2 regions of the Clostridium sp. JN-9 genome follow, and region 2 is predicted to be linked to the other one. Evidence: riboswitches for the same ligand, from Rfam matches in the RefSeq annotation. Region 2 holds a riboswitch; the other holds the start of a gene.
The links. Region 2 has a riboswitch for cyclic di-AMP ahead of EQM05_RS13450 (LysM peptidoglycan-binding domain-containing protein). Riboswitches for the same ligand answer to the same signal wherever they lie in the genome.
Positions count from the first base shown of each region.

Region 1 (7,626 bases), 190 kb from region 2:
GAATTGGTATCGATAACAATAATTCCAATAGGAATATTATCTAAAATTTGTTCGTTTGCAATATTATTTTCTTCTATAATATCATCAAGGTTTGCAAAAGCCTTGTTATCCCGTTCAATATCATTGGTTATAAAGCTGCATAGTTCAAGAACAGCCTGCCTGCCAGATAATGAATCTTCTCTGCAGGATATTTCGATCAATTCATTTTCCCTTATTTTAAGTGAAACAAGAGCAAGCATACTAATAGCCAGAGGCTCTTTGGTGGAAATATTTCTTACATATAAATTAACATTGTACTTTGAGGTTAATTCTGAGGCTTTATGAACAATCATTGCGGCTATTCTTATATGAATACCGTTATGAATATTTACTACTATACTATTTTTATACATATGTTATCTCCTTGATAAAAAGTATCAGTTTTATATAAATTATTGATAAAAAGTATCAACCTCATAATACATTACAATATAGAGGGTTGTCCAGTATATTTTTAAAAATATGATATAATAGTTATAGTATATTGATAAAATTTATCAATATACTAAAAATATGATGATTTGCATAAACTAATTAAAGCGCATAAAAAGGCAGTTGTAAGAGATTTTAATGTATTGGCATAAAAATTGCTTATTTTATTTAGTGCTTTGATGAATTATGTAGAAATTTGTAGGAGGATAAGAAAATGAAAAAAGGTATTGCAGCTTCAAAAGGATACGCAATTGGTAATGTAGTAATAAAAGATGATAGTGAAATTTCCATTGTGGAAAGAGCAATAAGTGATATAGCATCAGAACAGACAAAATTAGAGAAAGCTTTAAATACATCAAGAGAACAATTAATTAAAATAAAAACAAAAGCAGAAAAAGAACTTGGAAAGGATAAAGCAGCAGTATTCGAAAGCCATATAATGATGTTAGATGATCCTGAATTTACTGGAGCTGTAAAAACAAAAATAAAAGATAATAAAGTTAATGCTGAAAAAGCATTAAGCGATGTAGTTGAAATGTATTCTGGAATATTTGCTTCCATGAAAGATGAATATATGAGAGAAAGAGGCGCAGACGTAAAAGATGTTGGACACAGGATATTAGCTAATTTGGTTGGTAAGAATCCTGACGGCCTTGCAAATCTTCCTGAAAATACAGTAGTAGTAGCTCATGACCTGACTCCATCAGATACAGCACAGCTGGATAAAAATAAGGTAATAGCCTTCTTAACAAATGTGGGAGGAAGAACTTCTCACAGCGCAATAATGTCCAGAACTTTAGAAATACCTGCAATAGTTGGAATGAATGATATAACGAAGTCTGTTAAAAATGGAGACAAAATTATAGTTGACGGAATAGAAGGGGTGGCTATTGTAAATCCTGATGAAGCAACTTTAAAAGAATATATGAATAAGAAAGAAGCATATGAAAAAGAAAAAGAAGAGTTAAAAAAGCTTATTAAGGTTAAAACTGTTACTAAAGCCGGGAAACACGTAGAGGTAGCAGGAAATATAGGAAAACCAATTGACGTTCTAAAGGTTATTGAAAATGGCGGAGATGGTGTAGGCCTGTTCAGAACAGAGTTCTTATATATGGACAGGGATAGTATGCCAACTGAAGAAGAACAATTTGAATCATATAAATTTGCAGTTGAAAAAATGAATCCTAGACCAGTTGTTATCAGGACACTTGATATTGGCGGGGATAAAAAACTTTCTTACCTTCCAATGCCAGAAGAAATGAATCCTTTCTTAGGCTACAGAGCCATAAGATTATGCCTTGACAGAACAGATATATTTAAGGTTCAGCTGAGAGCATTATTAAGAGCAGCTGTATATGGAAACTTAAAGATAATGTTCCCAATGATATCTTCCTTAGAGGAATATTTAAAGGCAAAGGAAATATTAAAAGAATGTGCTGAGGAACTGAAAAAAGAAGGTATACCATACAGAGATGACATGGAAGTGGGCATTATGGTGGAAATACCAGCTGCAGCAGTTAATTCAGAGGAACTTGCAAAGTATGTTGATTTCTTTAGTATTGGAACAAATGATTTGATCCAATATACATTAGCTGCAGATAGAATGAATGAAAAAGTTTCATATTTATATAATCCAATGCACCCAGCAGTATTGAAGTTAATAAAAATCACAATAGAATCTGCTCATAAAGAAGGAAAATGGTGTGGAATGTGTGGAGAAATGGCAGGAGATGAAAGAGCAATTCCAACTCTTGTGGAATATGGCTTAGATGAGTTCTCCATGAGTGCATCCTCAATGCTTAAAGCAAAACAGCTCATTATGAACAATTAATAACGCCTTATATTTAATTATTTTTTCATTGGCTCTGCTTAAGATGCTGACATAATAATGCATCTACAGCAGAGCCGCCTTATTTATGGCCCAATTTACTTAATTATATTTTTTAATGGTATTATAATAACAATATATTTGCTATAATTAGATATATATTCTTCTAATTTGGATTTATTTAAAGAAATAATAAAAATAATAATTGGGAGTGATGTAAATGACAAGGAAAGCATATTTAAAAAGAATAATAAGCACATCTTTAATAATATCTTTAATATTAACTTTAACAGCTTGCAGTAGTAATAAAAAAGGTGCAGAACCTTCAACTAATTCCAGTTCAAATAATCAGCAGCAGTCTGCACCAGCACCCAGCAAAAATCAAACAAGCAAAACTGAAGACAACAGTTCAAAAACTACAAGCACTACAAACACTACCAATACTGAAACTGTAGATCCAACTGTTCCTAAATTTAATAAAACAGAAACAACATCAAGTCCAAAGTTCAATACACCATGGAAGGTATATGGCACTGTACAAGCATCTATAGAAGGTAAGGGAGACACAGCATCAGAAGAGGGAATAGGAAAGATTATTGTAAAAGATGGCAGCGGAAAAATGTACAGCTACGAAATAGCTGATAATAAAAAACAGAATTCTCCAAAGTATGTTCAGTGGTGGGACGATAAAAATCTATTAGTAGTAATAGGCATGGGCTATGGCACAGTTTCACAAGGCGGGAGTTTATATAATTTAAATATTGCAACGGGGAAGGTAAGTTTGGCATATAAGGCAGAGGATAAACAAAATGTTACAGCTGTAACAAAAGTTAAAAGTAAAGATGGTAACTATGATTTATATATTAAAATGCTGGTTTATGAAGATGACAATTTTACAAAATCACATTATGAGGAATTTACCATACCATATTCCAAGCTTACTATGCTTAAATAAATAAGCTTGGTAAATATATGTACAATACCAGTAAGGAGCCATAAAATGGACAAAAGTACAAAGTATTATTTAAAGGCATTAAATAAATACAATGATGGTTATATAAGTATGGCCTTTGAATTATGTAATAAAAGCATAGCATTAAATAATAGAAACAGTTCTGCATTAAATTTAAAGGGATTGCTGTATTATTTAACAGGCAAGTTAAGTGAAGCTCAGGTTATATGGCAGCTCAATTATAAAATGAATAAAAATGATGTAGCCCTTAATTACCTAAATGACAGCAAAGACGATAAAGATATGGAAGATAGATATAAAAGGGCATTGGGGCTGATTAAAGATCTAAGGATTGATGAAGCTGAGGAAATGCTTATAAAGTGCATGGACAGTGATTTTAATGCAATAAATGTTAATAATGCCATTGCAGATTGTTATATTAAATCAGGAGAATATGATACTGCATTTAAATATGTAAATAAAGCAGTATCATTGGATAGAAAAAATGATAAATCCAGACAGATACTAAAAATATTAAAAAGTTTTTACGGTATTAAAAAAACATATAATTATAAGAAAATAATAACTGCTGCCACACTAGTAATAGCGGCAGTAGTTATTATTTATCTGGCATTGGGCCAGGGATTCTTTAATAAATATAAAATTGCAAAAGAAAATACTAATAAAAAAGCATCTATTGTAAACAATACAAATAAACAGCCTGAAATTTCTGCAGCTGTAAAAAAGCCTGTGGACACAAAAGACAAAGTAAACACGGCATTTCCATACAGCCAATTGGAAGCTTCTATTAACAATGGTGATTATAATACTATGTATGACATTTATCAGTCATGGAAGGACAAAGATTTAAGCATTAATAATAAAACCCTTTTAAATAATGCTGTTAATACTTTAAAAAAAGATGGAACACAAAGCTTTTATAATAATGGAAGTGCATATTTAAAAAATAAAAAATACAAAGATAGTATTAATGAGTTTTCAAAAGCATACACAGTTGGTAAAGAAAGTTATCTTTATCCTCATATTGTTTATTTTCTGGGATTAACAAGCGAAGAAAGTAATGATATGGAAACGGCTTTAAAATACTATACTATATATGATGAAAGCTTTAAGGGTGATTATGAGGAAACCGTATTATACAGATTAGCAGTAATTTATGGTGAAATAGATAAAGCAAAAGCAAAAGAATATGCAAAACGGCTGGTAAATAGTTATCCTGATTCAATATATAATAACTCAAATATAAAACAGATTTTAAATAATTAATAGTCATTATTTGGGAATACCTGAGGAAAACAAATATTGACCTTTCCACAAAAGTGGAGTAAAATATAATTAATAAGGTACCCATACGGGGTATAATGGAGGTATAGATATGGTAAATCAAGTAAATGATAATAATTTTCCTTTGGAGGTTATAAATGCAAATGAAACAGTTGTAGTTGATTTTTGGGCTCCATGGTGTGGACCATGTAAAATGCTGTCACCAGTCTTAGATGAAATTTCAGGCGAATTAGATGGAAAAGCTAAGTTTGTTAAAGTGAATGTTGATGAAAACCCTGTGGTTTCATCTCAATTCAGAATAGCAAGTATACCAACTGTAATGTTATTTAAAGACGGTAAAGTTGTAGATACAATGGTTGGCTTTAGACCAAAGCAATCCATTAAATCATTAATAGAGAATCATATTTAGTTCTATAAATAGGAGTGTGTTATCAGTGCGATATGATATTGCTATTGTTGGAAGCGGCCCAGCTGGAATTTCAGCAGCCATAAATGCTAAGATTAGGAATAAGAATATAATACTTTTTGGATACAAATATTTAAGCAATAAATTAATCAAGGCTCCAAAAGTTAATAATTATTTAGGATTTTATGGTCTTACTGGTGGGGAATTAAGAGCTAAATTCACAAACCATATTAATTCAATGGATATTAATATTAATGAGGAGAAAATAACAGCAATTTATGCCATGGGAGATTATTTTTCACTTATGGCAAATGATAAGATGTTTGAGGCAGCAACAGTGATTTTGGCTACTGGTATGGAGTATGGAAAGCCTTTAAAAGGTGAAGAAGAATTCCTTGGGAAAGGTGTTGGATATTGTGCAACCTGTGATGCACCTCTTTATAGAAATAAGCCTGTTACAATTATTGCTTATACAAAGGAAGCAGAAGAAGAGGCAAACTATGTTAGTGAACTAGCCTCAAAATTATATTATGTTCCTTTATACAAAAGTGAATATAATATTAATCCTGACATAGAAATAGTTAAGGACATTCCCCTTGAAATCCAGGGAAAAGACAGAGTTAATAAATTATTACTGCGAAATAGAGAAATACAAACAGATGGTATATTTGTATTAAAGGATAGTATATCTCCTAATCAATTGGTTCCTGGTCTTGATATGGAGAATGGCCATATAAAGGTATCCAGAAATATGAGTACAAATATACAAGGATGTTTTGCAGCTGGAGACTGCACTGGAAAGCCTTATCAATATATGAAGGCAGCAGGTGAAGGCCAGGTGGCTGCTTTAAGTGCAGCAGCTTATTTAGACTCAATAAAATAATTAATATAAAATAAAAAATACTAAAGCTTTATTGCTTTAGTATTTTTTATTTTACTTTGATACAAAGAATACGTGATTGCCTATAGTTTTTATATTATCCTTTTTTACATTTTTCATCCATTTGGATGTAGCTATTTTAGGATTGTAAAAAAATACTGCCTTTTCGGTAGGATCATTTCCTTTAAGTGCATCTAAAACAGCTTTGTAGCTGCTTTCATCTGGCACAACAGTTATTTTCCCATTTTGTACACAGGAAAAAGCACTTTTCTGAGTTATTACTCCGCTTATGGTTTTTGGAAACTTAGGATCCTTTACTCTGTTTAAAATAACTGAGGCCACTGCTACTTTTCCTGCATAAGGTTCTGATCTGCTCTCAGCGTATACTACTTGTGCCATTAAGTAAATATCATCATCTGTGATGTAAATATCTTTATTTCCATTGTTAAATACCTGGACAACGTCATATTCCTGTTTAAATAAGTCATTTTCAGCATTTTCATCATAGGATGCTTTAACCTTAAAGTTTAAAGAGCACAAGATTAAGCAGAAAAACAATAAAAATGTTGTAAGTTTTTTCATTTTTTATATCTCTCCTTTTACCGACGGGGTTAGCTGACGGGTTTGGTAAAGGCATAACCTACGCTTGAAGCGATTCACCCCAAAAAACTGGTTTCCCCGCGTTTATTTAAAAACTTAGGCTATTGATTATTATTTCACCTTTTTTAAAAAAAATACATAAATTTAAAAAAACAGGAACTTAAAGTTTTAAGTTCCTGTTTCAGTTATTTATTATTTCCATTTTTAAACTCATTGTATATTTTATAAAATTCTTCAAGATTATCATTTACTGTATTATATTTATCTTTTGAAAATGTATAATTTGCATCGATTGAAGAGTTATCTTTAGAATCAGAGTTTAATTGAGAGTTTTCAAAATTAACTGCCTTATAGATGCTGTCTAAGTAAGAAGAGTAGCTGTCCATTGTATTTCTAAATGTTTTATACAGATTAACACCTTTAGCTGGAACAATAATATTAGAAAGTTTACTTTTTAATGCTAAAAAAGAGGTGGTATCTTTACTGAGGTCAAAAAGTAAATCATTAAATTTCCTGCTTTTTCTGGATGCTTCTATCTGTGAATTATAATCCTTCTTAAGTGCAAGAAAATCATTTAAAATACTGTCTATGCTGTTTATAAATTCAGAATTTTGACCATCCTTAATTGTTTTATCATTATTTAATCGTATAAGCTGTGAAGTATAAAAAATAGAATTATTTATAAATTGCAATGATGATGGGGATAAAGAAACAGATAATTTTTTTGTTTTAAATAAAGAATAAGAATTAATACACTTATCTTTATAGCTTTTCAAATTCTCTAAAGATTTTTCAATATCCTTGCTTTCCGGATTAGAAATTATTGAAATAATCTGCTTGTAAATGAGGATATTAGTGTTAAGCCCATCTACTAAGCTGGAATTAATTTTATAATATTTTTCTGATGGATTAATTGCCTGAATGTGATTTTTTATTTCTATTAAAGAATCAATTTTTGAAGGCAAATCCTTTTTAGATTTATTGCTGTCTATAGTCTGCTGCTTTATAAGGGACGAGGTAGATTCATTTATTTCATTTATTTTATCTGTGTAATATTTCACTTGCTTTTCATATTCACTATATGATCTGGATACAGTAAAATAGTATGTCCCATAAAAAATCACAAAAATCGCGGCTATAATACCAATGGTAATGGAAGTAATTTTTATTATTTTTTTAGTTTT
Region 1 covers NZ_CP035280.1:2,979,462-2,987,087, reverse strand. The annotation lists gene EQM05_RS14290 (sigma 54-interacting transcriptional regulator) at 1-392, opposite strand, end outside; gene ptsP (phosphoenolpyruvate--protein phosphotransferase) at 686-2,302, shown strand; gene EQM05_RS14280 (DUF4652 domain-containing protein) at 2,520-3,254, shown strand; gene EQM05_RS14275 (tetratricopeptide repeat protein) at 3,300-4,538, shown strand; gene trxA (thioredoxin) at 4,648-4,965, shown strand; gene EQM05_RS14265 (NAD(P)/FAD-dependent oxidoreductase) at 4,982-5,845, shown strand; gene EQM05_RS14260 (cell wall hydrolase) at 5,897-6,424, opposite strand; cyclic di-AMP (ydaO/yuaA leader) riboswitch at 6,429-6,555, opposite strand; gene EQM05_RS14255 (hypothetical protein) at 6,628-7,626, opposite strand, start outside.
Region 1: it holds a riboswitch for cyclic di-AMP, as region 2 does, so the genes downstream of both, EQM05_RS14260 (cell wall hydrolase) here and EQM05_RS13450 (LysM peptidoglycan-binding domain-containing protein) in region 2, are expected to answer to the same signal.

Region 2 (7,626 bases):
ACAATTGGAAACCTTATGAAAAGCATTGGATTTTCAGAAGAGGAATTACTGCTTGCAGTTGATAAAAATATAGGTAAATATTTAAGTTTATAAATATAATTAAGAAATAGCATGGATTAAGCGCACGGAGGTTACAACATTTATGAATGACAAAATTGATTTAACACAGGGAAATATATTAAACAAGCTGATTAAATTAGCCATGCCCATAATGGGCACTTCATTTATACAGATGTCTTATAATCTTGTTAACATGATATATCTTGGAAGAGTCAGCAGCAGTGCGGTGGCCGCCATAGGAACAGCTGGCTTTTTTACATGGCTTGCAAATGCATTTGCATTTATTCCAAAGACCGGGGCTGAAATTGGAATTTCTCAGTCTATTGGAAGGAAAAATAATAAAGATATTAAGGGATACGTTAAAAATACCATACAGCTTGATGTAGTTTTAGGCTTTATTTATGGAATTGTAATGATAGTATTAAGAAAGCAATTAATAGGCTTCTTTAAACTGAATAGTGAATATGTAGTTAATATGGCTGAGAATTATTTACTGATAATATCCTTAGGTATGGTTTTTTATCTTATAACTCCTGTATTTACAGGAATTTTTAATGGATATGGGGACAGTAAAACACCATTTAAAATTAATACTATTGGAATTTTAATGAATATGATAATGGATCCATTTTTAATTTTCGGAATTGGACCATTCCCAAGGCTTGAAGTGGTTGGTGCTGCAATAGGTACAATAGTATCTCAGGCTGCTGCAGATGCATTATTCTTATATGAAATAAAAAAGAAAACTAAATTACTAGATAACATAAGTTTATTAAAAAAAATGGACAAGTTTTATATTAAAAGGATATTTAAATTAGGAACTCCTGTTGCACTTCAAAATGGATTTTTTTGTATAATAGGCATGTTTATAGCAAGAATTGTTGCTTCATTTGGTGAGGTACCTGTTGCAGTACAAAAGGTTGGTTCACAAATAGAAGCAATTTCCTGGATGACTGCAGGAGGATTTTCTACTGCTGTAAGTGCATTCGTTGGACAAAATTATGGTGCAAAAAAGTGGGATAGGATATATAAAGGATACTTTACATCATTACTTGCAATGAGCTGCATTGGAATATTCGCTACACTATTATTAGTATTTGGAGCAAGACCTTTGTTTGCTCTGTTTATACCTGATGAAAAAGTAATACCATATGGAGTTGATTATCTAAGAATTCTAGGATGTTCTCAGCTTTTTATGTGCATTGAAATAACCACTGCAGGAGCCTTTAACGGCATAGGCAGAACCATACCGCCGGCACTGAATGGTATAATACTTACCGGACTTAGAATTCCGGCAGCCATTATATTGTCAAAACCAAATATTCTAGGTTTAAATGGAGTATGGTGGAGTATAAGCTTAAGCAGTATATTAAAGGGAATTGTAATAACAATATGGTTTATTATAGTTTTAAAAGGTCAAAGAATAAAACATGCTAATATTTAACCCTAAATGAAGATTCTTTATCATCTAAAGGTAATGGCGTTATATTTATATTCTCTACTTCAGCAAATCTATTTCCTATTTTTAATTTTTTTATAAATTTATCTAGTATTTCATTGTGACCTTGTGCCTCTATTTCCACGGAGCCATCGTCACAATTTCTTACCCATCCGGTAATATTATAAAGTTTTGCAGTATAGCTTACAAAATATCTGAAACCAACACCTTGAACTGATCCCATAACCTGAATGAAATATCTTTTCATGAAATTCTATCACCTCTGATTTTCTTTGTCATAATGCTTAATCAAAAATTTTGATGATACAAAGGCTATATAAGCATAGAAAAATATTTGTATTATAAAAACATAACTTACCTTTATGTTTCCGCAGATTCCTATTACATATGTCAAAATCATTGATCCCAAACTATTAAATACTCCTATCATGGCAGAAGTAGCAGGCACATCATCTATAGATACACTTTGAACCATATAACTTTGAATTGCAGGGTACATTATTGAAATCATTATGCCAATTAAGGCAATACCTATGAATGCCTGTATTTTCAAAGAACCTGTAAGGATTATTGCAATTCCGCATACTGCACCAAAAGATGAAATAATAAGAAGCTTCAGATGACCTATTTTATTAATAAAGGAATCACCAAATACTCTTCCAGTGGTAAACAGAATCCAGAAGCCAAGCAGAATATTAGGTACTTCTGCAGTACTTATACCATAATATCTTTCCAGGAAACTGCCCGTCCAGTTTGTTGTAGAGGTTTCTGCACCAACATAAAAGAAAATTGCAAAAGCAAAATAAAGAACCAGTGGATTTTTAAGAACACTGCCAAAGTCACTCCATGCAAATTTGCTGTTTACTTTTGGAGTATTTTCTAGTTTGAAAACAAATATTAAATATATTGATAAAGTAGTTATATGAATTAAATATGTATAATTAAATGGTACATGATTCAATATAATTAATCTTGCAACAGGAAGACTTAATATTCCTCCCAGACCAAAGAAAGCATTGAACAAACTGAATTTTTGATACTCCTTTGGGAGAAGAGAAAGTATGGTACTTAAAAATAAATAGCTCATTCCAATACCAAGACCTGATATGAAATAGCCTATTAATAAAATATAAAATGATTTTGAAAAAAATATAATAATGCTTGAAGTTATGCATGTTGCTATTGATACAATAAGTCCTTTCTTTAAGCCCAGAAAGGATATAAGCTTAAAGCCAAGTACATTCATGATAGAGGCGGCAATGAATACTACTGAAGGAAGTATAGCAATTAATTCACTGTTAACATTATAGGAACTTTTAATGGTAGTAATAAAAGGGGCTAAAGTATTTGAAAACGATGAGACTAAAAATAAGCCTATAAAGACCATAACCATTTGTGTATAATTTTTTTTCATAATCTTCTCCTTATAATTTATGCTTACATCATTATATTACATATGGACTTAGAAAGGCAACTTTTACGCATACTAATTAAAGAGAAGTTTACATATAGTTTACATGGGACTGCTACGGTGTTTAGATATTTACTTTCTATAGACACCTATGGCTCTTTTAAATAATAATGTTGATGTGAATAGGACTTCATCAAAAGAACAAAGATCAAAGAACAAAGATTAAATAAGGTAGTTTTTCTTTGCAGAAAAACCAAAAACTCAATTGATTAAGTGAATCATAAGTTTTAATAACTAAAAATGGTTTCAATTATAGTTTTATTAGATGATAAAAAAAGATTTGCATAATAATATTTATTCCAGAGCAGTGGGCACAGGACGTATGAATGCAACGGATATGGAAAATTATATTGGAAAAATATTAAATAAAAATAAGCAGGCAATCTCAAGACCAAAAAGTTTTTTTGCCTTGTTCTTTAAAAGAAAGAACATAAGGGAGATTAATGAATATCTTGATAATAGCCCTGAAGCAGTAAAATACAGATGCGATTGCATGGAATGGATGTATCGTTTTAGGGGAGTAGCAACAAAGTACTTAAATAATTATTTGAGCTTATTCAAATTCTTAAAAAGTTCCAATTTTAATAATGGCTCATTTGCAATAAATAAATTTATAGAACAAATAAGTAAAATTACTGCCCAAAATACATATATAAATATGAGAAATGCTAAAGTCAGTTTTAATTGACTTGTCCCTAACGGGAATTTGTTACTTTATCAACACTATTGAATAAAAGAGCCATATATCTAAAGCAAGAAAGATTAAAGAACAGACTTTAATCTTTGGTTTCAAAGGGCAGCCTACCGGCTTTGGATTTTTCAAATCCTTATTTGTTCTTTGTTATTTAATCCTTAATCTTTGGTTAAAGAAGGAGCCTTGGGGCTGTCGCACTAATGAATTTACATGCAATATATTGTGGTGTTTAGATATTTACTTTCTATAGACACCTATGGCTCTTTTAAATAATAATGTTGATGTGAATAGGACAATCCTTTAATGGTAATAATTAAGATACCTACATATTACTGAAAGGATTGGATTACCATGGAGAATAAAAAATGTACTGATATAAATATATTATCTTATTTTGCTTCATTAAGACATGATTCTGAAAGAAAATGCCCATACTGTGGCTGCACCCATACAGTGCTATATGGAAAATACAATGGTAAACAAAGATATATATGCAAAAGCTGCAAAAAAACCTTTAATGATTTTACAAACACGCCAATTGCAAGGACTCATTTCCCTGAAAAGTGGGAGGCATTCATTAAGTGTACCATTGAGGGCTTATCCCTTAAGGCGGCAGCCAGGGAAATTGGCGTTTCTTATGTAACACTATTTTACTGGAGGCACAAGCTGCTCTCTGCTTTAAAAATGGTTAAACAAAATAAGATGCAGGGAAAGTTTGAACTTGAAAATTTTTTCTTAAAATTCTCCCGGAAGGGACAGAAAGGCATTGAACATGATGAAAAGAGAGTTCATGATCAAAGCGTAAGTTACATTAATATCAGCAATAATAAAGTCTGCGTTATTACAGCACTGGATTCACATAAAAATATTTATTCCAGAGCAGTGGGAATGGGACGTATGAATGCAATGGATATGGAAAATCATATTGGAAAATTATTAAATAAAAATAAACATGTAATCTCAAGACCGAAAAGCTTTTTTGCCATGTTCTTTAAAAGAAAAAAGGTAATGGAGATCAATAAATATCTTGATAATAGCTCTGAAGCAGTAAAATATAGACGTGACTGCATGGAATGGATGTACCGTTTTAGAGGAGTAGCAACAAAGTATTTAAATAATTATTTAAGCCTATTCAAATTTTTAAAGAGTTCTAATTTTAATAATATTTCATCTACAATAAATATATTTATAGAAGCAATAAGTAAAATTAATATTGAAAATACATATATAAATATGAGGAATGCTAAAATATGTTTTAATTAGCCTGTCCCTAACGGGAACTTGTTACTTTATCAACACTATTTAATAAAAGAGCCATATATCTAAAGCAGGAAAGATTAAAGAACAGACTTTAATCTTTGGGTTTTAAGGGGCAGCCTATCGGCTCTGGATTTTTCAAATCCTTTTTTAACTCTATTAGTTAAACTGTAATTAGAGCCATCCTTGGTTCTTAAAACGCATGATTCACTCAGCAAATTGAATTTTAAGATTTTCTGTAAGAAAATCAACATTATTTGTTCTTTGTTATTTAATCTTTAATCTTTAGTTTCAGCCTTCAATAAAAAATGAGCCTTGCATCAGCAGTTTTAACTGCTAATGCGGCAGCCCCTATTTTAATAAGCAAATACTAAACCGCCAATGCTTGCAGCAACTGGTTTTGATCTTAACCAGCTGTTAGTAGCTGTAGTGTCGTAGAAGTAAAGAGCACCATTGGTTGGGTCGGTACCTTTTAGTGCATCATATGCTGCATTTATGGCAGCTTGAGACGCAGGTTTATTAATCATGCCATTTAAAACAGGAGTAAACTGGTAATATCCACCTGGCTCATCATAAATTACCCCGCTTATGGTATTTGGGAATTCAGCACTCTTAACTCTGTTCACAATTACTGCACCAACGGAAACCATGGCATTATAGCTTTCTCCGCCAGCTTCTGCAGTAATTAATCTTGCTAACAGATCCACATCTGATGAAGTATAGCTGATAACACCTTTTGATGCGGCTGTCTGACTACTTGTCCAGTTACCGCCTGCTGGAATAACCAGTTTTTCACCGGTATAAATCATATCTGCCCATTTGTTATTTGCCAGTTTCAAAAGGTTAACAGATATACCATATCTTTTAGCAATAAAATATAATGAATCACCAGATTTAACAGTATAATCAATACCAGGAACATTCAATATCTGCCCGGGGTATATGGAATAACCAGACAGTCCATTGTCATTCATAAGAGCTTGTACATTAGTATTAAAAGTCTTGCCGATGTAATATAGCGAATCACCAGAAACAACCTGATATGATGCAGCTTTGACGGAAGTTGCAGCCATAAAAGTAAAAGCTGCAGCAGCAATAATAGTTTTAAATTTGTTTAATTTTAACATGTGTTTTCCTCCTTTAATCAGCCTCCGAAGTTAGTTGACGGGTTTGGGTTAAAGGTACCCTACTCCCCCTGAAATAAGTGAGGAGATTCACCCCATTTGTAATTCCTCCGTACTCATAATTGAGATTCGGCATTTATAACTTATGCGTTTAAGCTATATGTAACATTGTAACAGAGTAATTTTCATGATACTATGCAAAATTTGAGGTAATTAAGGAAAATAAAAAAATTGAAGATAATTTATGGAATGAAGGGATAAAAAATTAAGGAGACCATTTTATAAATAGCCTCCTTGAAATTAACAGATATGAAATTTTAACTAGTTTTTATTTCTGGTTCCCTGATCTGCTGCAATTTTGCTGGCATTTCCCCTGAACATAAAACCATTTTTAGCATTTCTGCTGTTTTCTGAGTTATCTGATTTACTTTGATTCTGAGATTTTATATTTTTATTTTTACTCATACAATTACTCCTTCCTTATAATATATTTCTAATTGCTCATAAAGCTTCCCCCATTAACATGTATTACAGAACCATTTACATAGGATGAGTCTTTAGAAGCAAGATACACATATGCAGGCGCAAGCTCTACCGGCTGCCCAGGCCTTCCAATAGGTGAAGTTGTTCCAAATTGAGACACTTCTTCAGCAGTACAGCTTGATGGAATCAATGGAGTCCAAATTGGACCAGGTGCTACTGCATTTACTCTGATGTGTTTAGGGCATAAACTTAAAGCCAGGGATCTTGTAAAAGTTACAATGGCGCCTTTTGCAGAAGAATAATCAATTAAAGTTTTTTCACCTTTATATGCTGTTATTGAAGCTGTATTAATAATTGCAGATCCAGCCTTCAAACTGGGAATGGCTGCCTTGCATAAATAAAACATGCTGAAGACATTTGTTTTGAATGTTTTCTCCAGCTGAGCTGCTGTTATATCCTCTATACTGTTTTGAACGTACTGTACAGCGGCATTGTTTACAAGAATATCTAATTTTTTAAATTTATTTATTGTCTGCTGAACAGCAGCTTTGCAAAAATCCTCGTCGCTTATATCTCCAGGAATAAGGACACACTTTCTCCCAAGGCTTTCCACAATACTTTTGGTTTCATTGGCATCTTCATGTTCATTAAAATAAATAATGGAGATATCTGCACCTTCCTTGGCATAGGCACAGGCTACAGCCCTTCCAATACCGCTGTCACCACCAGTTATTAAGGCTGTCTTTCCCTTTAATTTATTTGAAGAAATATATCCCGGATCATCAAATACAGGTAGTGGGTCCATAAGTTTCTCTAGTCCTGGATGAACATTTTGAGTCTGTGGGGGCATTTTTTTTAAAAAGCTATTTGTAAATTCAAAATCCATAGGCTACCTCCTTAATTATTATAAAATTATTATTAGTCTTTTTTATAAATTCATTCTAAAAATATAAATAAAAAATAAACAGGCTATTCCAGTTAAGTGAAATCAGCCTGTTTATTATTTAGTTTGAATCTAATTTGTTTATATCATTTCTTTCAAAACTCTGCTGCCATTTTCCTACATAGCTTCCTAAAA
Region 2 covers NZ_CP035280.1:2,788,656-2,796,281, reverse strand. The annotation lists gene EQM05_RS13480 (hypothetical protein) at 1-93, shown strand, start outside; gene EQM05_RS13475 (MATE family efflux transporter) at 143-1,504, shown strand; gene EQM05_RS13470 (acylphosphatase) at 1,494-1,766, opposite strand; gene EQM05_RS13465 (MFS transporter) at 1,776-2,933, opposite strand; gene EQM05_RS13460 (hypothetical protein) at 3,256-3,678, shown strand; gene EQM05_RS13455 (IS1595 family transposase) at 4,036-4,947, shown strand; gene EQM05_RS13450 (LysM peptidoglycan-binding domain-containing protein) at 5,298-6,068, opposite strand; cyclic di-AMP (ydaO/yuaA leader) riboswitch at 6,072-6,210, opposite strand; gene EQM05_RS15915 (hypothetical protein) at 6,387-6,530, opposite strand; gene EQM05_RS13445 (SDR family oxidoreductase) at 6,559-7,434, opposite strand; gene EQM05_RS13440 (hypothetical protein) at 7,553-7,626, opposite strand, start outside.